DNA from 4 places in the Actimicrobium sp. GrIS 1.19 genome. Region 1 is predicted to be linked to each of the others. Evidence: predicted binding sites of a transcription regulator. Region 1 holds the regulator's gene; each other region holds the start of a gene.

What was found. The regulator FNR, encoded in region 1, switches genes on or off when oxygen is low (the NO sensors DNR and NnrR bind a similar motif). The targets are predictions, from matches to a motif close to TTGATNNNNATCAA.
Region 2: RCH09_RS18825 (cytochrome C) is a predicted target of FNR. The motif match lies at 1,906-1,919, and genes of this name have one in related genera.
Region 3: RCH09_RS12770 (XrtA system polysaccharide chain length determinant) is a predicted target of FNR. The motif match lies at 4,880-4,893, and genes of this name have one in related genera.
Region 4: RCH09_RS17120 (universal stress protein) is a predicted target of FNR. The motif match lies at 1,313-1,326, and genes of this name have one in related genera.

The regions. Positions count from the first base shown of each region.
Region 1 covers NZ_JAXCHT010000026.1:40,155-47,966, forward strand. The annotation lists gene RCH09_RS16330 (polysaccharide deacetylase family protein) at 260-1,411, shown strand; gene RCH09_RS16335 (GNAT family N-acetyltransferase) at 1,609-2,847, shown strand; gene RCH09_RS16340 (glycosyltransferase family 2 protein) at 2,914-3,984, shown strand; gene fnr (fumarate/nitrate reduction transcriptional regulator Fnr) at 4,019-4,783, opposite strand; gene ycaO (30S ribosomal protein S12 methylthiotransferase accessory factor YcaO) at 5,011-6,741, opposite strand; gene RCH09_RS16355 (response regulator) at 6,898-7,734, opposite strand; gene RCH09_RS16360 (PAS domain S-box protein) at 7,776-7,812, opposite strand, start outside.
Region 2 covers NZ_JAXCHT010000048.1:103-7,914, reverse strand. The annotation lists gene RCH09_RS18830 (c-type cytochrome) at 1-361, opposite strand, end outside; gene RCH09_RS18825 (cytochrome C) at 363-1,700, opposite strand; gene RCH09_RS18820 (hypothetical protein) at 2,112-2,357, shown strand; gene RCH09_RS18815 (DUF3761 domain-containing protein) at 2,415-2,888, shown strand; gene RCH09_RS18810 (amino acid ABC transporter permease) at 3,050-3,733, opposite strand; gene RCH09_RS18805 (transporter substrate-binding domain-containing protein) at 3,791-4,600, opposite strand; gene RCH09_RS18800 (ethanolamine ammonia-lyase subunit EutB) at 4,899-6,293, shown strand; gene eutC (ethanolamine ammonia-lyase subunit EutC) at 6,290-7,063, shown strand; gene RCH09_RS18790 (hypothetical protein) at 7,174-7,743, shown strand.
Region 3 covers NZ_JAXCHT010000017.1:12,296-20,107, reverse strand. The annotation lists gene RCH09_RS12785 (DNA topoisomerase IV subunit B) at 1-631, opposite strand, end outside; gene RCH09_RS12780 (GlxA family transcriptional regulator) at 781-1,779, opposite strand; gene RCH09_RS12775 (DJ-1/PfpI family protein) at 1,833-2,951, opposite strand; gene RCH09_RS12770 (XrtA system polysaccharide chain length determinant) at 3,115-4,689, opposite strand; gene RCH09_RS12765 (BON domain-containing protein) at 5,005-5,490, shown strand; gene RCH09_RS12760 (LysR family transcriptional regulator) at 5,487-6,398, opposite strand; gene RCH09_RS12755 (SDR family NAD(P)-dependent oxidoreductase) at 6,524-7,291, shown strand; gene RCH09_RS12750 (HAD-IA family hydrolase) at 7,393-7,812, shown strand, end outside.
Region 4 covers NZ_JAXCHT010000030.1:18,188-25,999, reverse strand. The annotation lists gene RCH09_RS17135 (hypothetical protein) at 1-190, shown strand, start outside; gene RCH09_RS17130 (hypothetical protein) at 363-569, shown strand; gene dcd (dCTP deaminase) at 580-1,146, opposite strand; gene RCH09_RS17120 (universal stress protein) at 1,447-2,289, shown strand; gene RCH09_RS17115 (ProQ/FinO family protein) at 2,338-2,856, opposite strand; gene RCH09_RS17110 (DHA2 family efflux MFS transporter permease subunit) at 2,947-4,500, opposite strand; gene RCH09_RS17105 (HlyD family secretion protein) at 4,504-5,733, opposite strand; gene RCH09_RS17100 (efflux transporter outer membrane subunit) at 5,730-7,256, opposite strand; gene RCH09_RS17095 (MarR family winged helix-turn-helix transcriptional regulator) at 7,270-7,743, opposite strand.

The DNA.
Region 1 (7,812 bases):
TTGCAGCGGCGTTATGGAAATCGATCGATTTTTTGCGCGGTCATCGGTGTGGCGACCCGTGCCGTGACAGCGCACGCTGCGAAAGTGCAAACGCAATAGACGAAAGGGGCTGATGCCGCCGGTCTGGCGGCCATCCAGCGACTCTCGCACACTGCCCCCGCCGCTCCCTGCCGATGGTCCCGGTCCGTTTGCTCGGACGCGGACGCGGAGTCCCGATTCGCGCCGCGGTCGACCACCATGAGGCCCATCCAGAAGGGCATTGGATGCCAACCTTCCCGGGTGCGGGCAATGGCAAACATTCCGCAATCAGTTACAATTTGTTACTGAGGCGTCACGCCAATATTCTGTTTGTCAAGCGCGATGCCAGCCGGATCCACAGAGCGGATGCGCGAAACCGGCACAACCCTCCAGCTGCGGAAATATAGTGAAGAACACTGCTTTAATCAAAACCGTTGCCGCCAAAACCGGGCTGCTCGGCGCCGCAATGAAAGTCAAGACCAGCCCACCGCTGATCCTGATGTATCACGGCATTTCCAGGAACAGTGCCTCCAATGGCGCGCGCTCGATTGGAGGAAAACATATCGCTGTCGATTTGTTTGTCGATCAATTGCGGATCTTGCGGCGGTCGCGGCGGGTGGTCCCGATGGCTGACATGGTCCGCGAACTGTGCGCCGGCGAGGACATGCGCAACACCGTGGCGTTGACCTTCGACGACGGTTACGAAAACAATGCGCTGGTTGCGGCTCCGGTACTGGCCGACTTCAACATGACGGCGGCATTCTTCCTCATCACAGGGTTTATCGGCACCGACCGGTTCATGTGGACTGACCAGCTCGAAAAGGCATTCTCCGAGACGGCGCATGCCACGCTGCGGCTGCCGGATGACGGTGGCGAGGTATCCATCAGAACATTCGACGATAAGCAAAGAACGTTGCTGGCCATGAAAGCAAGCCTCAAGCGGAAAGAGCACCATCAGGTCGTTGACCTGGTCGAAAAAATTGCCAGCGCGCTCGGCCACACGCCTTGTCCGGCCGAGGGCGATTACCGGTTCATGTCGTGGGATCACGCGCGCGATCTGGTCCGGGCGGGTTTTGAAGTCGGTGCACACACCATCAACCACCCGATTCTGACGAATTTGCCGTTTGACGAGGCTGCCGCCGAAATCCTGGGAAGTCGCGACATGATCGTGCGCCAGACCGGTCAATGCAGCACCACATTCTGTTTTCCAAACGGCAAGTTGGCCGACATGAATCCACGTCTTCTTGAATTTTGCCGCCAGCATTTCGCGGCCGCGCTATCGACCGAGCGCGGCGCCGCCTCCGTCGATGATCTGTTTGAACTGAAGCGATTGTCGGCTTCGGGCTTGCAAAGCTCCGAGAATATGGAGTGGATGTTGTTAAGGGGATATTGAAAGTGTATTCTGACGTCCGCTTGAGAGCGTCCGGAAAAACATGCCGGGCGCGTCGTGCCCAGCCCTCCCGGCACGTCTTGCCGGATGTGCCAAGGCTGGTTTCCAGCGCGCCGTTGTTGTCCGGCTGCCCGGAAATCGGCATCCCAATCGTCCTCCGTTGTTGCGGAAACAAATACTGATATCACGGAGAGAGTTGAATGACTGGAAGCGACCCTGCATTTGGCTCGGCGCGGTTACTTGGTCAGGTCGAGTTTGCGCTCACGCTGCCTCCGACGCACCAGCCGCAAGATCTGCTGCCGAAAATGACCGGGCACCTGCGTCGGCATGTCCGCGCCTTTGATGCAAAAGAGGCATGTCCGGACTGGTGGGAGCCGCTTTATCGGATCGCCAGCAATGCGGCGATATTTTTGTCGCGCGACTGGATGGAAACCTGGATCGGAATCTACGGCGCTGAATTCACCGGCAACTGGGTCTGGTGGTCATGTAACGGGGTGGTCGTGGGCGGCTGCCTGTTGTTGAGAAAAACCGCGCGTATCAGTGTGTTCTTCATGCCAACGCTGTACTTGAACGCCGGCGGCGCCACATCGACGCGCTCACCACTTGCCGAACATAACGACGTGTTGTTCGCACCCGGCCATGAGGATGCCATTGTCAGCGACCTGACGGAATTTCTGTCGACGCTGGCGTGGAGCCGCATTGTCCTGAGCGGTTGTTGCGCCAATGGGATCATCGAACGGGTAATCGCTGCGATTCCACAGTCGCGATCGGACCTCGATCACAAGCCGGCGCCCTACGTGAATATCGAGAGCCTGCGCGATGCGCCGTTCCTGACGCAGGTATCGAGCAACACGCGTGCGCAAGTCAAGCGCTCGCAACGTGTTTACGAAGCCGAATCCGGACCGGTGTCGCTGGTGGCGGCGACCGATCTGGACACCGGCATGGAATTCTTTGACGAACTGGCCACGCTGCACAACGAACGCTGGGCCGGAAAAGGCGTGGCAGGATCGTTCTCCAGCCAGAGCGCTGTCGCGTTCCACCGCGCGCTGATTCGTCGCTTGTGGTCTTCTGGCGGCGTGAAGCTCCTGCGCGTCACGGCCGGCCAGAGCACAGTGGGTGTTTTGTATAATTTCATTTCCGACGGGGCAGTATTTTTTTATCAGTCGGGCTTCGCCTGGCAGCAGAACAGTCAATTGAAACCGGGTCTGTTGACCCATTGCCTGGCGATTGAACATTGCCGTATCGATGGCTTGCGTGAATATGACTTTCTTGCGGGCGATTCGCAGTACAAGCGTTCGTTGTCGACGCATCAGCGTCACCTGTTCTGGGCCACCGTTTATCGGGCCCGCGGCGGTGTAAAAGTGTTTTTGATGGCTCAGAAGTTCAAGCGGTTGTTGATGCGACTTCGGGCTCGTGCAATTGCGCGACTGCGCAAATGATCTGCGCTGACATGCTCTGCAGCCTGAGAGCCGACGCGCACAGCGATTCACCATGAGGAGACTGGGATGCCCGCCCAACGTCGTGCCAGCACACCCGGAATAAGCGTCGTCATACCCGCCTTTAACGCTGCGGCAACGCTCGAAGAGGCGCTGCACAGCGTTTTCTTGCAAACCACTACCATTCCCCTTGAAGTGATTGTCGTCGACGACGGCTCGACGGATGGCACCGCCGAGGTACTGCGCCGATTTGGAAGTGCCGTGACCACGCTGCACCAGCCCAATAGTGGCCTGGCCGAAGCCCGACGCGCCGGCATTGCGATGGCGCGCGGCGACTACATCGCGCTGTTCGACGCCGACGACATCTGTGAGCCGGAACGCCTTGCGATGCAATCGGCATACCTTGCGCAGCGCCCCGAGGTGCTTTTGGTGGCATCGGATTTTTCAGCGTTCAATGACGACGGCAGCCTTGGCGCATCCTTCGGCCAATCCTATTACGGGGCATTTCGTCGCTATCCGCGTGGCGTTCCCGATATCTTTTCGGTGCAGGAGGAGTTCGGCACGGCGCAAGGGACCAGCTCCGGGTGCAGCGTGGCCAGCTATCGTGGCCTGATCTACGAAAAACTGGTACTTGGCAATTTCATCCATCCGCCCACCGTGATGTTCCGGCGCACGGTGCTGGATCTGGTCGGCAATTTCGATCCGGAGGCAGGCTCGATGTGCGATTGGGACTGGATCATGCAGGTCGCGCGGCAAGGGCAGATCGGGTTCCTGAAACGGGATTTGCTGCGCTATCGCATCTCGTCAAGCCAGATGTCCGGTGCGCGGTATCGTTACCGCCGTGCGGTCGACATCATTCGTGTGCTGGAACGACTGCGGCGCAGGGATCCTGAAATCTATCAACTGCACCGGCGCGAATTCGATGAGAAGCAGGGTGCCTTCAGTCTCGACGCGGCCGATGCCGTGTGCGAAGAAGACCGCATCGCCGCGTTCGGCTGGCTCTGGCGCAGTGTGCTGCGTTACCGCCATGTCGAAACCCGGTCAGCGCGCATTCTGGCAAAGCTATGCATGCCGTCGTGGCTGCGCGGACTTGCGCGTCAGATTGGCAGCGGCGCGCCTGCGGCAGTGACTGAAGGGTGATGGCCGCCACGGACGTCGCGCCGTGTGCGCCCGATCACATCGGCGTGCAGTGTTCCGTTCCCGCCGCCAGACCCTTGAGCATGACCGGATCAAGCAGGCGCACCTCACGCTTGTCGACTTCCAGCCAGCCCTGTTTCTTGAAGCGCGACAGCAGGCGGCTGATGCTTTCGATCGTCAATCCGAGGTAGTTGCCGATATCCTCGCGCGACATGCGCAGCTGGAAGCAGGTCGACGAATAGCCGCGTGCGGCATAACGCGATGACAGGTTGACGAGGAAGGCGGCAAAGCGCTGTTCTGCGCGCATATTGCCAAGCAGCAGCATGACGTTCTGTTCGCGCATGATTTCCTGGCTCATGATGCGATGAAAGTGATGTAGCAAGGTCGGGATCTGCCCGAACAGTTCTTCCAGCCGGACGAATGGGATCTCGCACACCTCGCTGTCTTCCAGCGCCACGGCGTCGCAGTGGTGCTGTTCGGCGCTGATCGCATCCATGCCCAGCAATTCACCGGCCATTTGAAACCCCGTGATGTGGCTGTCGCCGCCGGCATCGACCTGGCAGGTCTTGAAATGACCAAAGCGCACTGCGTAGAGATTCCGAAAGGGATCATTCATCCGGTACAGCACCTCATCGCGGGCGATGCGTCTGCGGCGGCCGATGATCTGGTCGAGTTTGTTGATGTCCGCCTCATTCAGGCCCATCGGCAGGCACAACTGATGCATGCTGCAGCCGGCGCAGCTGGCCTTCAAAGCTGGAATGTTGATGACGGCGGGGGTGATGCGTGCAAGGGATTGGTCCATGCCTAGTGTGTACCATGAATATGCGCGGATTGCGCTGATTTCCAAGGATTGCTTTGCATGGAACCATGTTGCCATGCTTTTACACTTTCAAGCGCACACCGTGCGCCTGTGAATCGCATGCCTTTAGTGCCGATCAAAATGCTAGATGGAAACCAGCCGCAAGCAGTTGCGCTATGCGGCAATCCGGCTGCGTCGCTCGATGACCTGCCTGCGGTGCCCGCCGTTTTCTACTGCGGCGCGCGATCGGCTGCAAACAGTTTGTCATAGGCCGCCAGCAGGGTCTGGTGCATGGCGCTGCCCTGCATGTCAGGCCCGAGCGTGGCAAGGCCGAAGAAACGCTCCCTGCGGTCAAGCAGGGCGGCCGCCTGCCGCACCGTCTCAGGCCCGTACAAGAGATCCAGTGCCCGCCGGTGGTTTTCGGGATCGTCCAGATTGAGCAGGCTTTCGATGCAGCGATAGACCAGACGGCGCGCCGGATTCATTTGCTTGTACTGGTGGATCCAGTCGCAGCCCTCGCGGGTGGCTTCCTCGTCGCCGATTGCCAGTGCCAGCAGCGTCTTGAGCTCGCCGATACGCAGTTCCTTCCATGCAGTGCCAACCGGAATCGCCAGCCCGAGGATTTCCCACAACGGACGTTCGTCGTTCAGGTTCGAGGTTTGCAGATAGTCCAGCAGTTGCGCCGATTCGGCGTCATTGAGCGCATCGAGGCGCACCAGTGCCGGCCGGATGTCATTGCCGACACTGTTGTTTTCCCATTCCAGATCTTCCACCGGATAGATTTCCGACATGCCCGGCACCAGGATGCGGCAGCTGTACGCGCCTTGTTCGCTGAAGTCGGCAACGTAGATGTCCTTGCCCTCGGCATGCACGGCCTGGCACAACCAGTGGTAATCCTCTTCGGTGGTGTTGCTGAAGTTCCAGTCGGCGAACGGGAAGTCGGGCGTGTCGCCCAGGAAGTTCCAGCTGACCACGCCGCTTGAATCGACAAAATGAATTTCCAGATTGGCGACTGCGGTGATCTCATCCATGTCGAAACCGGGCTCCGGGAAACCTTCGAGCGATTCCAGCGCACGGCCTTGCAGCAGTTCGGTGAGTGCCCGTTCGAGCGCGATCTCGAAACGCGGATGGGCGCCGAAGCTGGCGAACACGCCCTGGTCCTTCGGGTGCAGCAGCGTCACGCACATGACCGGATACCGTCCGCCGAGCGAGGCGTCACGCACCAGAATGCCAAAGCCGGCTTCGCGCAGACCCTTGATGCCGGCGGCGATGCCCGGATAGCGCGCGATGACATCCTCGGGCACCTCGGGCAGGCACAGTCCTTCGCTGATGATGCGGTATTTGATGTGACGTTCGAAGATTTCCGAGAGTGCCTGGCTGCGTGCCTCCATCATCGTATTGCCCGCAGCCATGCCGTTGCTGACATACAGATTGCCGATGATGTTGACCGGAATCCAGGTCGCCGTGCCATCGCGCAGACGGGTGTAGGGCAGGGCACAGATGCCCCGTTCGACATTGCCTGAATTCAGATCGACCAGCACCTGGCTGTCGATTTCGCTGTCCGGGTTGTAGAAGGCATGTAGCTCGGGATTGAGCAGCTCGGTCGGCCAGCGGCCATCTTCGCTGGGGGCGAACCAGCGTTCTTGCGGGTAATGCACGAAAGGGCGGTTGGCGCGGGTCGCGCCGAGATAGAAATGGGTCCAGAAATAATGCGTGCCAAGGCGTTCGAAAAATTCGCCATAGGCGCTGGCACGGGCCGCCAGTTCAGTCGCCCCTTTTCCGTTGGAGAACAGCATCGGGCAATCGCGGTCGCGCATGTGGACCGACCAGATCGCTTCAACCGGATTCAACCAGGACGATTCGTCCAGCGTAAAGCCGCGTACGGCCAGTTTGGCCTGCATGGTGCGAATGGTGGATTCCAGTGAGGCGTCTTTGCCGGGGATAAAGCTTTCGGTTTGCATGGGGGACTCGGTGGGTTGTCTGGATGCGACGCACGCGATGGCCGCCGTCGGGTATGCGGATTTTACAGAGATGCGCGCCGCAGGGCGACTGGTAAATTGTCGCCGGCAGCGCGGCTGGTTGCAGCGGAAGGGTGACGCGACGCCAGCGGGGTGGCGCTATTTGGCGCGGCGTTCGATGCGCTCGGTGACATCCATGCCAATGCCGCGATAACCAATGAACCGACTTGACGAATCAAACATGGGTTCGCCACTGACCTGCAGGAATTGTTCGGTGCCATCCTGCTTGCTGCGGCTGTAAATGAAGTCGAGGAAAGGTCGGCGGTTGTGGATGTATTCGTTGAGCTGGTCACGCTGGGCGGTATTCCAGCGTCCGGGACTGGCCGGGTCGGGCGGGGTGGTCAGCCCGTCGGCGCCGATCCCGAGCATGTCATGGACCGGGCCGGAGGTGCGGATGAATTTGCCCTCGGCATCCTGCTCCCAGTACCAGTCCGAGGACAGTTCGGTAAAACTCCTGAAGCGGGCTTCGCTTTCGCGCAGTTCGGCGGTGCGTTCGGCCACGGTTTGTTCGAGCACCTTGTTGTAATTGCCGAGCCGCTTGTAGAGCAGACGCACTTCCAGCATGTTGTGAATGCGGGTTTGCACTTCGACAAGGTCAAACGGCTTGCTGACGAAATCCTTGGCGCCGGCCTGCAGCGCCCGCAGTTTGTGGCCGGGCTGGGCGGTAATGACGAGTACGGGCAGATAGCCGTTGGTTTCGATCCTTTGCAGCGCATCCATGACCTGGAATCCATCCATCTCCGGCATTTGCAGGTCCAGCAGGATCAGGTCGTACCGGTGTTCGGCGTACAGGTCGCAGACGCTGGTGGGATCCATGGTCGAACTGATATCTTGATAGCCAACGGCGCGCAACATCTGCTCCAGCAGAATCACATTGGCCTCCTGATCGTCCACGATCAGGATACTGGCGTTAAGCATTTCGGCGGCTTCAAGCATTGCGGTAATCCCAGAAAAAAGTGTGGTGCAGGTCGCCAATATTATGCGACAGGTTCAAGTGTCTTGTCCAAACCTCGC
Region 2 (7,812 bases), on a different contig from region 1:
TCAGGCCGGCATAAAAGGTTGCCAGGCCGTCGATCTGCGCATCCGTCAGGTTCGCGCTGAGGCCCCACATGCTGTTGACGGCCGCCGGGTCGGAACGTCCATGGCTGCGGAACGCCTTCATCTGCTCGGTAAAATACACCGGCAACTGCGCCGCCAGATGCGGGAACGCAGGCGATTCCGAGACCCCCTGCGGACCGTGGCAATTGGCGCAGACCTGATTGGCGATGGTGACGGCGGAGACATTGCTGTCGCTCAGGGACCGTGATCGTTCGGGGGCGCTGCAGGCGGCACCGAGCAACACCACGCCGACGGCCATGCCCTTGCAAACCAGTTGCCATTTCTTGCTGCTGATTGCGCGCATGTCAGTAAGCTCCCCAAGCGTATAAGAAGAAGGTGTTGTTGTCTTTGGCATCGCGACCGTTGCCGTCGTAATTTTTCTTCGCGCCATGGAAGCGGTCAAAGGCAAAATACTGCGCGCCGATGCGCACGTTCTGCACCGGTATCCAGAACACCTCCGGTATCCAGCCGCGCGTGTCAGGATTGGTTGCCGCATCCGGATACAGCGTCTCGTCGGAGCTGCCGGTGGTGCTGAAATATCCCAGGCTGGCGCCGTACCTGTTCTGATAGATATAACTGCCCTTCAGGCGCAGCGTGCGCAGGGTGTTGGATGAATTGGTCGCGGTACCGGCGACGTCGCCATTGCCGATCGATTCGCGGATATAGCTGGCCTGCACCGTGACCGTGTGCGGATCGAGCAGATACTGATACTGCGCATCGACGCCGCGATCGCGATAGCCGGTGGTCGGTCCGGTCGGATTGAGATTGTCGGGATAGACGTTGGCGTTCATGGCGAACATGCCGACCATCGCATTGTGCGCACCCCATTCACGGGTCAACGCCAGCCGCAGGTACGGATTGGTGCCGCGCAGTTTGGTCTGGTCGGCATGCTTGACGCCCTGGCTCAGGAAGGACCAGACGCCATTGGCGGTCTGGTACCCGGCGAGCTCGGCATACAGCATCCTGTTCCAGAACACGTAGGCACCGACGCCGGCTGCCTGCGCGCCCAGTTGCGACACGATCGGTGCGGCATCCGGGCTGGTCACGCCAAAGCCGGTGGGCACATATTGAATCCAGGCCGGCGCGGTATTCCAGGGGTCGGCCAGCGACGGGTTGTTATTGACGCTCAAACCCCAGATCACGTCCCGGTTGGCATCAATGGTGCGGTCGGCATAACGGATGTCGATATTGTCGGAGCTCCACTTGCCCTGCCATTTCCCGTTATCGAGATTCTGGTTGTCGTAATTGTTGTAGGTGGCCTGCGCGAAGACACCCACATTGTCGGTCACCTTGCTGCCCAGGAAGACACTGCCGGTTTGAAAGATCACGTTGCCGTCTTTCGAAAACGCCGGGTCTTCGGTGGGCGTCTTGGTCTTGGTGTCACTGATGACGGCCATCACCGAAAACGGATTGTTGTCGCGTTTGCCGATGGTGTAGCCGGTCATCTTGAACAGGCGCCCGTATGGCGACAGTTCGGGAAACTGGCCGCCAGCATGGCAGGCCACGCAGTTCTGCCCGGTCTGGCGTGCAAACGAGGGAAGCGCCTGTGCAGAAAACGATGCCAGCAAACCCTGTGCAAACAGGGCAACCGCCAGCAGGCGCGAAGAGGTGAAGCCGAAACCGCGGCCAGTGAGTGCGTCCATGTGCGTCCGATCCTTCTCGTCGAATATTCAAGTTATTGTCACGAACGCGTCACGCGCTGCTACATCAAGTACGAGTCCAATGTAGTTCACGCGATTCCGGATGCTTTGTGCGCTGCCGCACATGTGGCGGCATGACAACCTGCGTTGCGTCGACAAGCCCCCATTGCCAGTGTTGGCACAATCTCATGCTGGGCAGAGGTGTTCCATGATGTGCATCAAAACTGCTTTCGGGATGCGGTTCGCACAAAGAACGTTGTGCGACCATGCTGGTCAGCGCAATTTCTCATTCAAGACGGGCAACCGTCTGCGTCAGACAAATGCGCACGCCGTGTCAGACGGTTGTCAACCATGCTTGATGCGAGTTGGTTAAGGAGGCTCGGATCGACGTCGTCGACACAACAAGGACCTTCAATGAAATCGCATATCGGCATTGCCATGCTGCTCGTCACCGCACTCGCAGGAACCGCCTCCGTTGCCAATGCCAAAGGCTGTATCAAAGGATCAGCGGTGGGCGGCGTCGCCGGGCATGTCGCCGGACATCATGCCGTCGCCGGCGCAGTGGGTGGTTGCCTCGTGGGACGCCACATGGCCAACAAGAAAGCGGCCGAAAAAGCTGCAGCGGCCGCCCCGGCGCCCACCGTCGCGCCTTCGAAATAACTGACAAGAACAGAGTTCCTTCGCTGCATAACGCATCACCCAACCTGAGGGCATCACATGAAAACACTGTTCATCGCAGCAAGCATGGTCACCACCCTGCTCACCTCTGTCATTGCCAGTGCACAGGCGCCAGCTGCGGCCCCGGCTGGCAGCACCGCCGAGTGCAAGGATGGCACCTATTACTCCGGCGCCGCGAAAAGCGGCGCGTGTTCCGGGCACAAGGGCATCAAGGAATGGTACGGCGCGAAGGATGCCGCGGCGGCTCCTGCGGCTGCCAGCCCGGCTCCGGCCAGCAAGGTGGTCCCGGCCCCGGCTGCAGCCGCGGCGCCAGCCAAGACTGCCACCCCTGCACCAGCGACCCCAGCCGCTGCCGGCGGCGGACCTGGTCAGGTTTGGGTCAACAGCAGCAGCAAGGTCTACCACTGTCAAAATACGAAGTACTACGGGAAAACCAAGGCCGGCTCCTACATGACGGAAGCCGATGCCAAAGCCAAGGGGTTTCATGCCGACCACGGCAAGGCCTGCAGCTAACCGCGCGCCCACTGCCCACGTGCTGGCGGGGCTACAACCAGCGCACTGCGCGATGTCGGCGATGCCCGCTGCATCGCGCAGTAGCATGTTCTCCGCCAACGCCATGGCCAAGCCAGCAGGTGCGCCATCGGAAGGTAACTACGCTGTTTTTTGTGGCGGAATCATGATTTTTCTGCAGAGGCTTGCACCGGCCGGTTGGTGCGATCAAACCAGCGCTCCAGACGGTGCTGCAATAATTCAAAACACACGCTGAACAGCCAGTACACCATGGCGGCGGCGATATACAGCGGCAGCGGCCGGAAGGTCGTGGCGATGACTTCCTTGGTTGCCAGCATCAGTTCGGTCACGGTAATGACCGAAACCAGCGAGGTGTCCTTGATCAGGCTGATCAGGGTATTGCTGATGGCCGGCACCGCGATGCGCAATGCCTGTGGAAGAACGATGTAGCGCAGGGTCTGGCTATCGGTCAGGCCGAGGCTGGCACTGGCGGCCCACTGACCACGACTGATGCCCAGAATTGCGCCTCGGATGCTTTCCGACAGATAGGCCGACGCATTCAGGCTCAATGCCAGGATGCCGGCGGTGGTCGGAGAGAATTCAATGCCAATGCCTGGCAAGCCGTAATAGATGATGAAGACCTGCACCAGCAGCGGCGTGCCGCGCAGCACGCTGACATAGCCGGTCGCGACCCATCGCAGTGGCGTCGCGCGGGAAATGCGCGCGACCGCCAGCACAAAGCCCAGCACCAATCCGAAAAACATGGAAGCGAGCGCGAAGACCAGCGTGTAACCCGCGCCCCGGATCATGACCGGTGCGGCGATCCGGAGTAGCTCGATGGGATCCATACTTTTCCAAAAAAAATGCCCGCACAAATCTGTGCGGGACGGGACTGCCAGAACGGATTAGTGCGAGGCTGGCGCCTTGCTGACGTCGATGCCGAACCACTTGACCGAGACTTTCTTGAGGCTGCCGTCGGCGATCGATTCTGCCAGGGCCTTGTTCAAGGCTGCCTTGAACTGCGGATTACCCTTCTGAAAAGGGATGCCAATCTTTTCGACGCCATCCAGCACAGCGCCCGGCTTCAGCGGCAAGCTGGAGGTCTTCAGCAGATACGCAACCATCAGCGTGTCGTTGAGGGCGGCGTCGATGCGCGATGCGGCCAGATCCTGCAAATATTCCGGTGCGCCCGGATAGCTCTTGACCTCGATGCCAGCGACACTCTTTGCCTTCTGCTCATAGTTTGATCCCTGGCCGACACCCAGCTTCTTGCCTTTCAGATCGTCCAGGCTCTTGTATGACACCGTGGTCTTCTTGTTCACGATCAGCTGCGGGCTGGAGACCGTATAGGGGTCGGAAAAATCAAAGGCTTCCTGGCGCTTTTCGGTGATGCCGACCTGGTTGACGATCACGTCGAACTTGCCCGCCGCCAGCCCGGCCAGAATACCGCTCCATTCGGTGGTCACGAATTCCGCCTTGAGACCCATTTTGCTGGCCAGGAGTTTGGCGACATCGACGTCGAATCCGGTCAGCTCGCTGCTTTTCTGATCCTTGAAGTTAAATGGCGGATAGGTACCCTCCACCGCAATCTTCAGTGTTCCCCGTGCCTTGACGGTATCGAGCAGGTCAGCCGCACTGGCCCCAACCGTCATGACCGCTGCGATACCGAACGCGAGCAGATATTTCGCTGCGGAGAAATTGACTGGAGTTTTCATTGTATTTCCTTATGTTTTCGCCATGGCAAGGCAGGCATCATAGAACAGTCCGGTTTTGAATGCGAACGAAGAAATTCAGCTTTGCATAGTCATGCACGCTACAGCCGGGAACCCAAGCGCCATCGTAGTCGCAATCCCGTGGGCGATGGATGAAAAATACGTCGAGCGCTGGTGCGTCAGGCGCTCGAAGCAGATTCATGGCCCGCGCGGAGCGCGATGCTAAGATTGCTTCGGCGGCAAACCGGCACGGTGCGCCCCTTGCGCCGAGACCGACACCACCAGATCCTGGAGAAGCGCCATGCATCAACACGCTTATCGCCACACCGCCGGCAGCAAGACCTGGGGCTTTCGCGACCTCACCGACCTGATGGCCAAGGCCACGCCGCTGCGCTCCGGCGACCAGCTGGCCGGGATCGCGGCACACAGTGCCGAAGAACGCGTGATCGCACAAATGACGCTGGCTGCGCTGCCGCTGTCGGTTTTCCTCAACGATGTGCTGATTCCGTATGAAGACGATGAAGTCACGCGCCTGATCATCGACAGTCACGATGCCGCCGCGTTCGCCGTGGTCAGCCATCTGACCGTCGGCGACCTGCGCAACTGGTTGCTCGGCGACGAAGCTAACAGTGCCACGCTGGCCGCGCTGGCGCCCGGGCTCACACCCGAAATGGTGGCGGCGGTGTCGAAACTCATGCGCAACCAGGACCTGATCCTGGTCGCGCAGAAATGCCGGGTCGTGACGGCCTTTCGCAATACGCTCGGCCTGCCCGGTCGGCTCTCGACGCGGCTGCAACCCAACTACCCGACCGACGACGCCAGCGGCATCGCGGCCAGTGTGTTCGATGGCCTGATGTATGGCAGTGGCGATGCGGTCATCGGCATCAATCCGGCTTCCGACAATGTGCCGCAGGTGATCCGCCTGCTGGGCATGCTCGATGAAATCATTCAGCAGTTCGCCATTCCGACCCAGTCGTGCGTGCTGACCCACGTCACCAACACGCTGGCGGCAATCGAGCGCGGCGCGCCGGTCGATCTGGTGTTCCAGTCGATTGGCGGCACCGAAGCCACTAACCGCAGCTTCGGCATCGATCTGGCCTTGCTGGGCGAAGCACGCAGCGCCGCGCTGTCGCTGCAGCGCGGTACGGTCGGCGACAACGTGATGTATTTCGAAACCGGGCAAGGCAGCGCGCTGTCGGCCAATGCGCATCACGGCATTGACCAGCAAACCTGCGAGACGCGCGCGTATGCGGTGGCGCGCCACTTCAAGCCGCTGCTGGTCAACAGCGTGGTCGGTTTCATCGGTCCGGAATATCTGTTCGACGGGCGGCAGATCATCCGCGCCGGACTGGAAGACCACTTCTGCGCCAAGCTGCTCGGCTTGCCGGTGGGATGCGACGTCTGCTACACCAATCATGCCGAGGCCGACCAGAATGACGTCGATGTGCTGCTGACGCTGCTCGGTGTGGCCGGCTGCAATTTCGTCATGGGGATTCCGGGTTCGGACGACATCATGTTGAACTACCAGAGTACGTCATTCCACGATGCGCTGTACCTGCGCCGCACGCTCGGCTTGCGCGCCGCGCCGGAATTCGACGCGTGGCTGGAGCGCATGCAGATCACCAGCGGCCCATTGCAATTGGCGACAACCCTGCCCGCCGCCTTTGCCAACGCATTGATGCGCTTGCCATCATGAGCCAGCCACCGGTCATCGACAATCCGTGGCAGGCGCTGCGCCTGTTCACCGCGGCCCGCATTGCGCTCGGTCGCGCCGGCGTGAGCCTGCCGACCGATGCGCAGTTGGCATTCCAGCTGGCCCATGCGCAAGCCCGCGACGCGGTGCATCTGGAGCTCGACGTCGAACAATTGCAGCACGCGCTCGGACAGCCCTGTTTGCGCTTGCACAGCGCGGCGGCGGATCGCACCGTCTTCCTGCAACGGCCGGATCTGGGGCGCCGACTCGACGAGCCGTCGCGCGCACGATTGCAGCCGCATCCGGCCGATCTCGCTTTTGTGCTGGTCGATGGCTTGTCCGCGCCGGCGATCATGCGGCACGCCGCGCCATTCCTGCACCTGATGCTGCTGCGCGCGGCACAGCAAGGCTGGTCAGTCGCGCCGCTGTGCATCGTCGAACAGGGACGCGTCGCCATCGGTGATGAGATCGGCGCATTGCTTGGTGCGCGCGCGGTGGTGGTGCTGATCGGCGAACGCCCCGGCCTGAGTGCACCGGACAGCATGGGCCTGTACCTGACCTGGCAGCCGCGCGTCGGGCTCACCGATGCCAGCCGCAACTGCATTTCGAATGTGCGACCGGCGGGCTTGCCATGCGCGGCCGCTGTCGACAAGCTGCAGTATTTGTTGGCCGAAGCGATGCGGCGCAAGTTGTCCGGCGTCGCGCTCAAGGATGAGACGGCGGCTGCATCAACATTGCCCGATGCAGCCCCGGGCAGCTTTCTGCTGGGCTGAGGCGGCGACGGACAGATTCAGAAAGAATGGAACGATTTTGGCGGCCCGACATATACGTCAGGTGCGTGCTGGTCAGCATCGCTTCTCTCTCGAAAATCCAAGGTAACCGTATGCGTTCATCCGCTTCTTCGCCCCTCACACCAGGTCGCCTTGCGCACGCCGCGGCGGCACCGTCCACACCAGCCCCGGCGCTGCGCGCCCAGGTCTTCAGCGCCGCGCCGATGTCACGCGTATTGCGTCATTTGCCCGGGTCTGAGCGCCACCGCCTGATGCAGGCGCTGCAGTCGTCAAATGCCTTGCAACCGGCAGCGCTGCACGCAGTCGTCGACGAACTGGTGCGGCCTGAGGCTGCCCTGCCGGCTGACCAGGATTTACCCGCTGCGCTGCTGTCCGCGCTGGCATCGGCACTGGCACGGGTGGGCGACGACCAGCAACGCAATCCTCAGCTGGTGGCCTTGCTCAGTGCCTGCGACGTCATGCCGCAGCGCCATCAGGATCAGATCATGGCAGCGTTGCTGTCGGGTGCAGCTGGCAGTGATGTCGGCCATCAGGCGGTGTTGCTCGATGTGGTGACAGCGCATCTTGCAACGCTGGAGCAGCCGGCACGCGCCAGAGCGCTGCGCGACCATCTGGCTGCGAGCCTGCCAACACTGCATCCGGACGTGTTCTGGCAAGCCTAGGGAAACGCGGAACAAATCGAATTCCGCCTGTTCGACGGCGTAGCGCGGATTTTTTGTTCGCGTTACGTC
Region 3 (7,812 bases), on a different contig from region 1:
TGACCTTCACGCCGGGCAGCAGCACCGCCTTCGAACGCAGCAAGCGCTGCAGTTCCGATTGCGAAATCGCCGGCGAGTCGAAGTACTTCGGATTCGGCCACGCCGTCACGCGGGTACCGGATTTCTTGTCGTCGCGCGTAATCGGGCGCGAGCTCAGCGGTTCGATCAGGTCGCCATCGGCAAACGCCAGCGTGTGGACGCCACCTTCGCGCCAGACCGTGATTTCGAGCCGGCTCGACAACGCGTTGGTCACCGAGACCCCGACGCCGTGCAAGCCGCCCGAGAACGCGTACGCGCCGCCGGAACCCTTGTCGAATTTGCCGCCGGCGTGCAGGCGGGTGAACACGATCTCGACGGTGGGGACGCCTTCTTCCGGATGCATGCCAACCGGAATGCCGCGCCCGTCATCGTCGACGCTGACGCTGCCATCGGCATTCTGCGTCACCACGATGTGCCCGCAGTAGCCGCCCAGCGCTTCATCGGAGGCGTTATCGATGACTTCCTGGATGATGTGCAGCGGACTCTCGGTGCGCGTATACATGCCGGGGCGTTGCTTGACCGGCTCCAGTCCTTTCAGGACACGGATCGATGATTCACTGTAATCGGAGGGGGCGGGTTTCTTGGTTGCCATTCAGGATAGGTGCTTTTTTGACAGGATTGACCGATGCCGGGCTGCGGCGATGGTGTGCATTCTAATGGAGGTTGCCGGGACGGGGGATTTGTTGGCGACAGGCCAACCGCGTCGATTGGCAAAAAACCGACGACGGCTTGCCGGTATTGCTACAGCACGGGCGTTGCGGATTGCGCCGAAAAGCGGCCACGGTAGTGCGCCGGACTGACGCCCAGCTGGCGCTGGAACACTCGCCGCAGGGTTTGTTCCTCGCCATAGCCGACCGCCACGGCAATGCGCTTGAGCGGCAGGCCGGTGTCTTCCAGCGCGCGACAGGCCGCCTCCAGCCGCATCGCTTCGACGGTCTTGGCTGGGGTGCGGCCGATCTTGCTGACATACAGGCGGGCAAAGGTGCGCGGCGCCATGCCAGCCTGTTCGGCCAGGCGCTCGACGCACAGGTCGCCCGCCAGATTGGCGGCGATCCAGGCATGCAGCTCGGCAAAGGTGCCGCCGTCGATCGACTGCGCCGCCAGCGGCACGCTGAACTGCGACTGTCCGCCCGAGCGCTTGATGAACATCACCAGCTGGCGCGCTGTTTCGATCGCCACCCGATGGCCGAAGTCGGCGTCGATCAGGGCCAGCGTCAGATCGATGCCGGCCGTGACGCCGGCCGAGGTCCAGACCGAGCCGTCCTGGATGAAAATCTTGTTGGCGTCGATGCGAATGGCGGGATGCAGCTGCTTGAGGCGTCCAACCCATTCCCAGTGGGTGGCGACCTGCCGCCCATCGAGTTGTCCGGCCGCCGCCAGCAGGAACGCACCGGTGCAGACCGAACAGAGTCGCCGCACCCCCGGCGCACGGCTGGCGATCCAGCTGACCAGTTGCGGCGGCGCGTAAAACTGCTCGCCCTTGCAGCCACCGGGCGCAATCAAGGTATCGATGGCCAGGCCGTCGAGCGCCGCCAGCGGCACTGTTTGCACCGCCAGACCGCAGCCGGTGGTGATCAGGCCGCCGGCCACCGAGGCCACCACGGTGTCGTACAGCATTGGCCCGGCGCCGGAAAAGCGCCGGCTGGCGGTGGCCAGGGCTTGCAGCGGGCCGCTCAGATCGATCAGGTTCATGTGATCGAACGCCAGCAGAACGATGCGGCGCGTCTTGATTGGAGTCATCGGCAGGATGGGGGCGAAGGGATGATGCCGTTCATGGTGCCATCAAATGCAGGCTAATTGCGAAAACCCGGATATTCCAGATCGAGTGCAACGCCATACGCCGTGTTTTTGCCGTACATCAGGGCGATGCCGGCCAGCGCCTGATCCAGCGCCTGCGCAGGCGCCGTTGCCGCGAACTCCGGCAGCACCCGGGTCGGCTGGTTGCCCGCCGCGATCACCCGGTCCGGCAATACCGTCAGGCCGTGCCGGGTAAGGATCGGTTGCGCCGAGCCCGCCAGTGACCGGGCGCGGCTGCGACCGGTGCGCGAGTAGGCATCCATGGTCAGCGCCAGCGCGATGTCGTCGACGCCAGGGGCGACCAGCACGCCGATATCCTGCATCGGATACCACCAGCCGTTGGTGAAGTGGGTGGTCGCGAAGGCGGTCAGGTTGAGGCCCAGGCGCGGATGGAATACCGCGCTGTCATGCTGCGTATCCCAGCTGCTCACACCGAGCTCCGCGGCCAGCGCCGCGGCGCGCTGCGGACCGGCAATTGCTTCGACCAGCGCCAGCGCGGTCGGCATTGCGGCACTGATGCCGGCGCTGGACACGATGCGGCCATCGGCAACATAGCGCGCATTCTGCAACCATTGGGTGTCCGGGTAATTCTGCTGGCGCAACTGATCGGTGGCCCAGTGCCCGGTGGCGCGATGGCCCTTCATCAGGCCGGTGTTGGCCACCACCAGTGCGCCGTCGCAGATGCTGACGATGGTGCTGCCGCTGGCGCCCTGGGCCGCGATCCAGGCCAGCAGGACGGTATCGTCAGAATGCACCACCGCCGGCACGATCACGTAATCGGCGCCCTCCGGATAGCGCGCATCGAACGCCTCGATGGTGGCCTGCGGCATGATCTGCAGCGCCGGGCGCATCGTCAGCGGGCCGGCATGGGTGGCCACTGCGATGGTGTCGGCCGCGCCGGACTGTGTCAACACACTGAACGGGACCATGAAATCAATCAGTTCGGTGCCGCGATTTTCGCCGATCACCGCGACCACCGGACGGGTCCGCCCGAAGCGGTCATGGTACGGCGCGATATGGTCAGTCGGCGGGTCGGCCGCAAACGACGTGGTGGCAAGGGCGCAGGTGGCGCACAAGACGGCAACGGTGAACAGCTTACGCAGGATGGAAGGCATGGCAGTGGGCAATCGCAATGGATGGGAGAAGCCATTATCGAAAAACTACCCATGGCATGACGGACAATCAACCATCAATTCCTGCCAATCGCTGCGCGCCGCCGGACGCGGTCGCGCCTTCGGCCGATGCCGTGGCGCGCGCACCGGAACCGCTACCGTCGCGTCAGGCCACCTGCCTGGTCAGAATCACCCCGGCCGCCAGCACCCCCAGATAGATGCCGGCCAGCACCGCCGCCATCTGCGCGAAGCGCACCAGTCCGCGCCGCTGTTCGCGCTCGGCAAGCGGGTTGGTGAGCCGTGAAATCACGCCCAGCACCGGCAGGCCAAAGGTTTGCTCCAGTTCGATGGTGTCGTGCACGCGCGGATGCAATTCCTTGAGCAGGAAGCTCACCACCAGTCCGACGCCCGCACCGAGCAACAGCGTCGCCGCCAGCAACAGCGTGCGCGACGGCCCCTTCATGGACGGCGCCACCCGCGGCGGATCGATCAGCCGGACGTCGGCCACCCCCACCACCGATTGCATGTCGCCGCTGATGTTGGCCGATTCGCGGCGCGTGACCAGTTCTTCGTAATTTTTTTTGTTGATGTCGTAGTCGCGGTTGAGCTGGGCCAGCTCGGCTTCGCGCTCCGGCACCTGCCTGGCCACCTCGCGCAGGTCGGTCAGGCGACTGGCATATTCGCCGACCCGCGCCTGCAGCGAAGCGACCGAGGCCTCGGCCTGCGCCAGGCTGACCTTGAGCTGCTCCGACGCCCGCATTCCCGCCATGCCGGTGGCGGCGGGCGCGACGCCGGTGCGGCGCACTTCGGCCAGCGCGGCGCGGCGCTGGCGCTCCAGCGTCGCCAGCACGCGGCGGGCGCCTTTCACGTCCGGATGCGCGTCGGTGTATTTCTGCAGCATGTCGTCGAGACTACGCTTGAGGGTATCGATGCGCGCCGTGATTTCAGGCAGGCTGCCGCCACCGGCCGCGCCATTGACGCTGGCCGATGGCGCCGGACCGTATTCGGCGGCGAGGCTGCTGCGATAGGCGTCGCGCGATCGCTCGGCTTCGCGCAACTGCAGTTGCGCCTGGCTGAGTTGCTCGGCCAGCGTCGCCATCTGGGCGAAGTAGCCTTTGCCATCGGGCTGGAAGCTGTCCTTGCCGCCGGCCAGGTTGTGCAACTTGAACTGCTTCAGGCGCGCTTCGGCGTCGCGCAGTCGGGTTTCGTACAGCGCAGCCTGGGTATCAATGAACTTCCTGGCAGCGTCGTCGGTGCCGCGGTTGCGCTGGCTGGAATCGATGAATCGGGCGACCAGCAATTCGACCACGCGCCTGGCGCGCGCCGCTTCGGTATCGCGAAACTTGATGAGGTAGACATTGTCACGTTCGCCCGCAGCCTGGATGTCGAGCACCTTGAGCACGTCGTCAATCATGGCCTGGCGCTGCTCCGGCGTAGTCAGGCGCGCGCCCATGCCGGACTGGTCGATCAATTGTTCGACATTCGGCCGGCTCAGCAGCAGCCGGCTGAACATGGCGATGCGCTGGTCGGTATTGGGTTGCACCGCCATGCCGGCCATCAGGGGTTTGAGGATCGAATCGGTATTGACGAAGATGCGCGCCGACGCTTCGTATTTCTTCGGGATCATCATCACCACGACCGCGCCCAGCAGCGCGACCACCCAGGCGCTGATCAGGCCGTGCCAGCGATAGCGCCACATCGCGCGCAGGTGCCGTCGCAGGTCGGCCAGGATCTTATCCATGGCGCCTGCCGGCCCGCGCTTGCGCCAGTTGCGAAGACCTGACGGAAAACCGGAACGGCGACGATACGGGAAAAAGTAATGGCAAGGTCATGAAACGGTCCGTGACGGATTTGCGCGGAAAAGTGCCGCTGCCATCCGGGACGTTCTGGATGGCCCATCGCCTTTTTTACCGGACCAGGCGGCACGCACCTTGATTTTCAACAAGCGGCGCTGTTCCAGGGGGCGCGGCGCATCGCATTGCGCGACAATTCCGAGGGCGGTGTCGCGATCGCGTCCGCCCAATGACCAGCCACCCGCAGCGCGAGGACATGCCCCATGAAACATCGAATGCTGCTGCCGATGCTCGTTGCCATTGCGCTCGGCTGGCCGGCCCACGCCGGCGCGGAGCTGCGCAACTGGTTCAACGATCCGTTCTTCATGCTGGCGGCGGCGCTGCCCGATTGTCCGTTGCCGGCCGGCCCTTTCATCACCGAGCAGGAGATGCGTGCGCAGTCGCATCATCGGGCCGAAAAGGGCACCAGCTGCTGGCTCGCGCAGGAGTGCGAACTGCCCAACGCTTACGCCTACGATCAAGCCATCGCCGCAGCATTGCAGTCTGCCGTGCGCGAACACAATCCGTTTGCGCAGTCCAGCCTTTGGGTCACCGTGCAGGGCAGGGTGGTGATCATTGAAGGCTGCGTTGGCGAGACCGTTCGCAGCGCGGATCTGGAGCCGTTCGCACGCGCCGTGCCGCACGTGCAGCAAGTGATTCTCCGGCTTCGCGCCAGTGCCGCAGCGGCGCCGCCGTATCGGCCGCGCTAGTCGGGTTCGGCCAGGTATCGGGTGAGCAGATCCGCCAGCCAGTTCATCACGGCCTGGACGCGCGGTGCCAGTTGACGGCGGCTGGCGAACAGCAGCGAGACCGGCATCGGGCGGGCGCGGAATTCCGGCAAGACCAGCACCAGCGCACCTTGCGCGACCAATTGCCGGACCCCCAGCAGCGGCGCCTGGATCAGGCCCATGCCTGCCAGTGCCGCGGCCTGATAGGCATCGGTGCCATTGACCGAGATGGTGGCCGGCATCGGCACTGTCCGGTAGCTGGCCGTGGCCTCGTCGAAATACTCCCAGCCCGCATCGTTGGCACTGAGATTGGGCGCGTAATGGACCACGCGGTGCTGCGCCAGATCGGCCAGCGTGCGCGGTGTGCCGTACGCGTGCAAATAGGCCGGACTGGCGACGTTCACCATATGCATCATGCCAACCGGCCGCGCCACCAGATCGGAATCGTCGAGCGTGCCGACCCGCACCACGCAATCGAACCCTTCATGGACCAGATCGACGCGCCGGTCAATGGTGCTGATGCCGACGTCCAGCAGCGGATGCGCGCGCAGAAAGCCGGACAGATGCGGAATGACGACGTCGCGCGCGAGGATGTTGGGCAGGTCGATCCGCAGTCGCCCGGTCAAGCCGCTCGCGGCGGGCTGGAACAGGGTCTGCAGTTGCTCGGCCTCGGCCAGCAGTTCCTGGCAATGCACCAGAAAATGTTCGCCGTCCGGGGTCAGGCGCACGGTGCGGGTCGTGCGTTGCAACAGGCGCGTGCCGAGGCGCGCTTCGAGACGTTGCACTGCGGTCGACACATGGCCCTTGGCGAGGCCCAGTTGTTCAGCGGCGCGGCTGAAGCTGGAGAGGTCCGCCACCCGGGCAAAGATGCGCAGTTCATTGAAGTCCATCGGGCGGCATCCTTGATTGTTCTTTCGGAAGAACAGTGTAGCTGGTTTGTTGCTGTTTATCGCGTTTCAGGGAATGGTTACAGTGGCTTCACCTTAACCAGTTTCGACCACCAAAGGATTTCCCCATGACCACGCCAATCACCCCGATCGCCCTCGTCACCGGCGCCAGCCGCGGTCTCGGACGCAGCACCGCGCTCAAGCTCGCCGCCAACGGCGTCGACCTGATCGTCACCTATCACAGCAATCTGGCCGAAGCCGAGGCGGTGGTGCAACTGATCCAGGCCCATGGCCGCCGTGCCGTCGCGCTGCAGCTGGATGTGGGCGACAGCAACACGTTCGCCGCCTTCGCCCGGACCGTCACGACGGCGCTGGCCGACACGTGGCAGCGTGACCGCTTCGATTACCTCGTCAACAATGCCGGTAGCGGTGCGCATGCATCCATTGCCGACACCAGCGAGGAGCAGTTCGACCGGATGTTCAACGTGCACCTGAAGGGGACCTTCTTCCTGACGCAGAAGCTGCTCCCGCTGCTGCGCGATGGCGGTCGCATCCTCAATACCTCCAGCGGCCTGACCCGCTTTGCGTTGCCGGGCTTCGCCGCCTATGCCGTCATGAAAGGCGGCGTCGAGGTGCTCACCCGTTACCTCGCGCAAGAGCTGGGCGCACGCGGCATCAGCGTCAACACCATCGCGCCGGGAGCGATCTCCACCGATTTTGGCGGCGGCGCGGTGCGTGACAATGCCGAGATGAATGCGAGCATCGCGCGGCAGACCGCATTGGGGCGCGTCGGCATGCCGGACGATATCGGCGGCGCCGTCGCCGCCTTGCTGTCCGACGGCAACCGCTGGGTCAACGCCCAACGCATTGAAGTGTCGGGTGGCATTGCCATCTAGGCGATTATTTCGTCGCCGCGACAGTTTGGCTTATCCTCGGGGCTGCACCAACGCGCGATGTGCCGCATCGCCGGCCAATCCAGTCCGAAGGAAAAACGAACTTGTCCTCTCCTGCCCACGTGAGCTTCGACCGCCGTTACCGCGCCTTTCTGTTTGACATGGACGGCACCCTGGTCAGCTCCATCGCTGCCGCCGAACGGATCTGGAGCCAATGGGCGCGCCGCCACGGCCTCGATGTCGCGGCATTTTTGCCAACCATCCACGGGGTGCGGGCGATCGACACGGTTACGCGCCTGGCCTTGCCGGGCGTCGATCCGCTGGCCGAAGCCAACTGGATCACCGCCGCTGAAATTGCCGATCTGGACGGCACCGTCGAAATCGCCGGTGCGATCCGCTTTCTGAACGCGTTGCCGCCGACCATGTGGGCGGTGGTGACGTCGACGCCGCGGGCACTGGCGGTACAGCGGTTGAAAGCGGCCGGCATTCCGACGCCGCCGGTCCTGATCACCTCCGAGCATGTC
Region 4 (7,812 bases), on a different contig from region 1:
AGTGAGCACGGCTTCGCAAATTACCGACTTGGCGAACAAGTCAGCGCTCGAGCAATTGAAGACCGCCCTGGAATCGTTTGAACTTACAAAACAAGCCGACCAGCAGGCGCTCTGGAGCATGGTGGCGAACCAGGCCTCCGCGCAAACGACCCGTTTCAACAAGCTGCAGCAGGCAATGAATCAGATTTAATGCGTCGACACATCGCGGCAATGGCAAGGCAGCGCCATTCGGGCAATGCGGCCATCCTGCAATTTGACTGGCGCGAAGGTTGCTTCGAACGCGTCCAGATGCATGCACCCGTGGTTCTCGTCACTGTGCGGGAACTGGAGATCACTGCACGACATTTTTTCAGGAAACCATCATGGACTTCACCGGCAGCCAGTTAAGTGCCAGCTTGACCGACCTGGCCAAGGCAAGCGCACAGCAAAGTGTTGATGTGCAAAAGGAAATGCAGGCGCTGCAGCAGCAGGCCGCGCAGGACGCGCTGTGGAATGTGGCGCAGCAAAATGCGATGGCGCGGGTGAAGAACCTGGCCAAGCTGGCCGAATCGGCCAACCAGACCGGCTAGTCCCGTCGGCTCAGGCGCGCGGCAGCGTCACGCCGCGCTGTCCCTGGTATTTGCCGCCGCGATCCTTGTAGGAGGTTTCGCAGATTTCGTCGCTCTCGAAAAACAGCACCTGGGCGCAGCCTTCGCCGGCATAAATCTTGGCCGGCAGCGGCGTGGTGTTGGAAAATTCGAGCGTCACGTAGCCTTCCCATTCCGGCTCGAACGGCGTGACATTGACGATAATGCCGCAGCGCGCATAGGTCGACTTGCCCAGGCAAATGGTCAGCACGCTGCGCGGGATGCGGAAGTATTCGACCGTGCGGGCCAGCGCGAATGAATTCGGCGGAATGATGCAGACATCGCTCTTGAGGTCGACGAAGGACTTTTCATCGAAGTTCTTCGGATCGACGATGGTGGAATTGATGTTGGTGAAGATCTTGAATTCGTCGGCGCAGCGAATGTCGTAGCCGTACGACGAGGTCCCGTACGAGACGATCTTCTGACCGTTGACTTCACGGATCTGGCCCGGTTCGAACGGTTCGATCATGCCGGTTTCGGCCGCCATGCGGCGGATCCATTTGTCGGATTTGATGGTCATTGTCTGCTCTTGCTGTGAGGGAGGCACGGTTGCCGTAGCGGATTTTACGTGAAAAGTTAGCCGCTCCGGGGTTCCTGTCGATCCGGTTGCGTGCACCGCGCCACATTCCCGTGCGGGCTGGCCGTGCCACTAACGCGGCAGCCCCATTCCATCAGCCATTGGGCGATTGATGTGCATCAAATGTGCCCAAATCATCTGCTCTTTCTGACAACAAGCACTCGACGCCTCACCCCTCAAACGCCAGACTGATCGGGTTTTTCCCACTATCCGTCAACACCAGTTCCAATCAGGAGAACGCTCATGTCGTACAAGACCATCCTCGTGCACCTCGATGAAGCCCCGCATCTTGACGCCCGTATTGAATTTGCTGCGCAACTGGCACTGGCGAACGAAGCCCATCTGATCGGCAGCGCCACCACCGGCGTGTCGCGCTATTTTTATGAATCGCTGGCCTCGGGCGTGGTTGATCCCGGCATCGCGCCGTATCTGGCGCAACTGCGGCAGCAGGCCGAACAGCGCATTGCCCACTTCGAACAACTGGTCAAGCGCATCGGTGTGCCATCGTTTGAAACCCGGCTGGCCGATGATGAAGCCGAAAACAGCATTGCCACGCAGGCGCGCTACTGCGACCTGGTGGTGGTCGGCCAGTACGACCCGGATGGCGTAGTGTCATCGGTCTACGCCGATCTGCCGGAACATATCGCCGTCCATGGCGGTTGTCCGGTACTGATCCTGCCGCACACCGTGCGCACGCCTCCGGCCCCGCCGCGCCAGGTGCTGATTGCCTGGAATGGCGCGCCGGAAGCATTGCGCGCCGTGCGTGATGCACTGCCGCTGCTGCGCGCCGCACGGGTCGTCGATATTGCGGTCTTCAACGCCGATGCGCGTCCGGATGTACATGGGCAGGAACCCGGCGCCGATCTGGCACTGTTCCTGGCGCGCCATCAGGTCAAGGCCAATGTCATGCAGGAACAGATCGAGATCGACTTCGGCGCGGCGTTACTGTCGCTGGCGGCGGACCGCGGTTCGGACTTGCTGGTGATGGGTTGCTATGGGCATTCGCGCATGCGCGAAACGCTGCTCGGTGGCGTCAGTCGGACGATCCTGGAATCGATGACACTGCCGGTGCTGATGACGCACTGAGATCGTGCGGCAGCGCGCGTCGGCATGACGCCGACATGCGCCTTCGGTTTACTTGGAAAACTTGGCAGCGAGCAGATTCAATTTCTCGCTGCGCAGCCGTGCGGCTTCGGCCTGCGCGCGTTCGGCGTCGGCACTGGCCTGCAACGCGGCCTCGGCAGCCCGATGCGCCTTGCGCTGGTCGGCTTCCTTCTTGAAGCGTTCCTTGAGCAGGGTGGCCGCGCGCTTGCGGTGTTCGTCGGTCAGTGCCTCGCCCGGCGTGCCGTCGAGGTCAAAGCGATTGACCGCTTTTTCGACCGCCTTCAGATAGCGCAGCGAATTGGTGTGCTGGCCGAGCGCGATGCGCAACGTCTTGCGTGGCAATGCCGGTTGGCGTTCGATGATTTGCTTGTCAATACCGATCGCCAGTGGCAGGCAATCGCGAAACGCCGGGTAGGTCTGTTGCAGTTCCTTGAGCAGGCTACGCGCTGCCTGCACCGGGTTCGGCGCAGGCGCCAATGGAATATCGGTTTGCGTGACTGCTGCTGGCGTGACCGGTTCTGCGGTTGGGAGTGTGTCTGGGGAATTCATTGAGAAAAATTTGCGCGGGCAAGTCAAAAAAAGATGAACGAGCATAGCACGGCAATGCCCCTGCCCGCGACTGGAATGGACTGATTGGCATCAATGGGCGCCGCCCGCATCGGCTGGCGCGGTCGAACGGGTACGTTTGGTCAGCCAGACCAGCGAAATCAGGCTCAGAAACAGAATCGCCGAGATCCAGAAAATATCGGTCGCTGCCAGCGTGCTGGCCTGCACGCTCATGGCGCGTTCGAGTACCGCCAACGCACCCGGCTCGGACAGGCCCTGTGCCGTCAAGCCATTCACCGCCTGCGCAAAGGCCGGATTCTGCATGTTGGTGGTCTCAGCCAGCTGGGCATGGTGCAGCGCGGTCCGGCTGTCCCACAGCGTTGACGTGACCGAGGTTCCGATCCCGCCAAACATGATCCGCACGAAATTGGAAAGTCCGGCGGCAGCGGGAATCTTGTCGGGCGGTTGGCCGGACAGGATGATGGACGTGAGCGAGATGAAGAACATCGCCATCGCCGCGCCCTGGATCACCGTCGGAATGATCAGCGAGATCGGATCGACGTCCACGGTGAATTGCGAGCGCATGTAAAACACCAGCGCAAAGATCAGAAAGGCCGTGGTGGCGACCCAGCGCGCGTCGATCTTGGGCAGCAGCTTGCCCACCACCGGCGACAGAATGATCGCAAAGATGCCGACCGGCGCCATCACTTTTCCAGCCTCGGTGGCGGTGTACGACAGCTGCGTTTGCAACCACAGCGGCAGGATCACCAGACTGCCGAAGAACAAGCCATACGCGACTGAAATCGCAATCACGCCGCCACTGAAATTGCGTCCCCGGAACAGCGACAGGTCGACCACCGGGTGGTCATCGCCGAGCTCCCAGATGATGAAGTAGACGAAGGCGACCACGGCGATCGAGCACAGGATGATTATCTCGCCGGAATTGAACCAGTCCAGTTCCTTGCCCTTGTCGAGCATCAGTTGCAGGCAGCCGACCCACAACACCAGCAGCACCAATCCGACCTTGTCGATCGGCAGCCGGCGGATCGCGGTCTCGCGCTTGTGATAGATCGACCAGGTGGCCCAGGCGGCAAAAATCCCGATCGGGATGTTGATGTAAAAGATCCACGGCCAGGTGTAATTGTCGGAAATCCAGCCACCCAGCAGCGGCCCCATGATCGGCGCGACCAGCGTGGTCATGCCCCAGAACGCGAGCGCCATGCCACTTTTTGCAGGCGGATAACTCGATAGCAGCAGCGCCTGCGACAACGGAATCATCGGCCCGGCCACGGCGCCCTGCAGCACGCGCGCAGCAATCAGGAGTTCAATGCTGGGCGCCAGTCCGCACAGGCATGAGGCAATGACGAACAAGATTATTGAGGTCACGAACAGCCGCACTTGCCCGATGCGCTGGGTCAGCCAGCCGGTTAGCGGTACCGAAATCGCATTGGCCACCGCGAACGAGGTGATGACCCAGGTGCCCTGCTGCGGCGACACGCCAAGGTCGCCCGAAATGGCCGGGATCGAGACATTGGCGATCGACGAATCGAGCACATTCATGAACACGGCCAGCGACAGCGCCATCGTGCCGATGACGAGCTGGCTGCCATGCAGCGGCTGGAGGGCCGGACGGGGTGCGGTGCTCATCGGTCAGTGTGTCGGCTTGACGGCGGCGCCACTGTTTTCATCAATGATGCGGGCTATCAGCGCAGCAGCGTCCTTGTCGGCGGCCTCGAAGGCAGCGGTCGCATACGCCGGTGCAGTACGGGCGGCCCGATTGGACGTGAGCGAGGTGCCGCCGTCGGCAGCGATATCGACCTTGACCTGCATCGACACGCCGACCCGCAGCGGGTGGGCTGCCAGCTCGGACGGGTCAAGCAGAATGCGCACCGGAATCCGCTGCACCACCTTGATCCAGTTGCCGCTGGCATTCTGCGTTGGCAGCAACGCGAATGCGGCGCCGGTACCAGCGGCCAACCCGACCACCTTGCCGTGGTAGCTGACGTCCGAACCGTACAGGTCCGAGCGCAACGTCACCGGCTGATCAATACGCATATGGGCAATTTGCACTTCCTTGAAATTCGCATCAACCCACAGGTTCGACAACGGCACCAACGACATCAGCGGCGCCCCGGCGGCGATGCGCTGGCCGACCTGCACCGAACGCTTGGCCACATAGCCGGTGATCGGCGCCGGCAGCGAAGCGCGCACCATGGCCAGATGCGCCACCTGCACTTGCGCGGCCGCGCGCAGTACGTTGGGATGCTGCGCGACAGAGGTATGCTCGGTCAGCACGCGATTCGAGGCAAGTTGTTCGCGCGTGGCCGACAAGGCCGACTCGGCGCTTTGCAGCGCATTGCGTGCATGCTCCAGCTCTTCCTTGGAGACCGCGCCGGAACCGATCAATTCGGTGCGGCGCGCGAGATCCGCACGGGCCCGGTCGAGGTCGGTATTGCGCGCAGTGACGTTGGCATTGAGCGTCCCGTTGTTGACAAACAGGGTGCGCACTTCGCGCACGGTCTGCGCCAGTTGCGCACTGGCCTGGTCGAGCGCGACGCGCGCATCGGTAGCGTCGAGCTGAACCAGCGGTTTGCCGGCCTGCACCAGCTCGGTGTCATCCGCGTTGATCGCAATCACGGTGCCGGCCACCTGGGAGGTGATCTGCACCACGTTGCCTGCCACATAAGCGTCATCGGTGCTTTCGAAGTGACGCGCAAACAAGGCCCACCAGATGCCGTACGCAATCAGCAGCAGGATCAGGACTGCTGTGACGAGCAGCATCAGGGTGCGCCGCTTGCGATTCGGCGCAGCCACAGGAGTAGGGACTTCAGGTGCAGTGACAGGAGTAGGGACTTCAGGTGCAGTGACAGGAGAATTCATGATGTCGCTTTGACGGTTGTGTTGCGGGATGTTGGAAGGGATTCGGCAGCCGCGGCGGGCGGCGCGGTCAGGCCGGCGGCATTGGCATCAAAACCGCCGCCCAGCGATTTGATCAGGCCGACGCGCAGGTCGGTCATGCGCAGTTGCGCATCCAGCTCGCTGCGGCGTTGCTGCAGCAGGTTGGCTTCGGCGGCCAGCACCGGCAGCAAGTTGGTGGTGCCGACCCGCTGGCGTTGCGCGGCCAGTTGCCAGGCGCTGTTGGCCGCTTCGGCGGCGGCATGTTGCTGCTTGCTCTGGACCGCCGCGCTGCGCATCGACTGCACCTGATCGGACACATCATGCAGCGCCTCAGTGAGCGCGGCATTGTAGGTGGCGACCGCGCCATCGTAGCCGGCAACCTTGCCCTTCAACTGGGCGCGCAGCGCGCCGCCTTCAAAGATCGGCAGGTGAATCGCGGGACCGATTCCGGCAATCCGGCTGCCACTGTTGAGCAGATTGCCCAGCCCGAGACTCGACGAGCCAACGAATGCCGTCAAGTTGACGTTCGGGTAGAAATTGGTACGGGCGCTGTCGATGTCGCCCTGCATCGCCTCGACCTGCCAGCGTGCGGCGAGGACATCCGGCCGCCGTGCCAGCAACTCAAGCGGCAGCGCCTCCGGCAACGGGAAATCCTCCAGCGCAGCGGTACTCGGTCGTGCGATCGCCAAGCCCCGATCCGGGCCCTTGCCAAGCAGGGCCGCCAGCTGATTGCGCGTGAGCGCGGCGGCTTCCTGCCACTGCGCGTGTTCGGCGCGTAAATTGGCAAGCTGGATCTTGCCGAGCTGGTTTTCGCTCTGGGTATCCAGTCCGGCAGCGATGCGGCGGCGCGTCAGATCATCCTGCTTGATGCGCACTGCTTGTTGCTGCTCGATCAGGTCGAGTTGCTGCAGCTGGCGATGCAAACCCAGCCAGCCGTGCGCGACTGCCGCCGCCAGCATCAGGCGCGCGCTGTACTGCTCAGCGTCAATCGCCTTGCCCTGCGCCAGCACGGCACGCAAGTCGGCCGCATGCTTGCCCCAGAAATCAAGATCGTAGGCGAAGCTCACGGCCAATTGATTGTCAGAGCGCACCGCACCAGCCAGCGGCGGCGGGATGATGCCGTGTTCGGTGTAACGCTGATAGGTGCTGGTAAAACTTCCGCCGACAGTCGGCCCGGCTGCGGCTCGGGTAGCTTCGGCCAGCGCTTGCGCCGCAGCGATGCGCGCGCTGCTCGCCTTCAGATTCGGATTGTCTGCCAACGCTTCGTCAACCAGGGCCTGCAGCGCAGGACCGCCAATCTGGCCCGGCCAATCCACCCGCGGCCAGCGGCCGCCCTGCCCCGGCAACGTCACGGTGCTGGCAAGATCGGTCGCCGACGTCGTCGTTGTCGTACTGCGAATGTCACCATGGCTGACGCAGCCGGAAATTGCCAATGCCAACAGCACGGCACCGGGAATCGCTGACCGCAGGGTTTTCATCGAGGAGAGATTTGATTGATCAGGCATACTTATTTTCAGGTTAGTCTGACGATTTTTGAGGGTTGGCAGCGGCGTCGTTCAGCAAGATCCGCCGCAACAAGGACTTGAGAAATCCCGTTTCTTCTTCACTCAGGCCAACCAGATTGCGCGCCCGTACAGCCGTGAAAATGGGCGTCAATTGTTCTGCCAGCGAGCGCCCGGCAGGCGTAAGCGCCAGCAAGACGGCGCGTCGATCCGCTGCACTGGGGATGCGCACGATCAGGCCGAGTCTGGTCAACCGCTCCAGCATGCGCGTCATGGCAGCGGCATCGATGTATAACTCGCGCGCCAGTTTCGATGCCGTGTCAAACCGGTCCGACAGCAACATCAGCAGGATGCCGCCCTGTGAATGGGTAATCCCAAGTGGTTCCAGCGCCTCATCGAGCGCGCGTGCGAATTGTGCCCGCACGCGCCCGACCAGATAGCCGACGCTGTCGTCGACACAGTACGGAAGAGGAGATTGCGTATTTTTCAAGTTTCCTGCTAGAAATTGATTGCCCAGACAAGAATATACGCGGTTTTTTAGAGACGCGCAGACAAATCC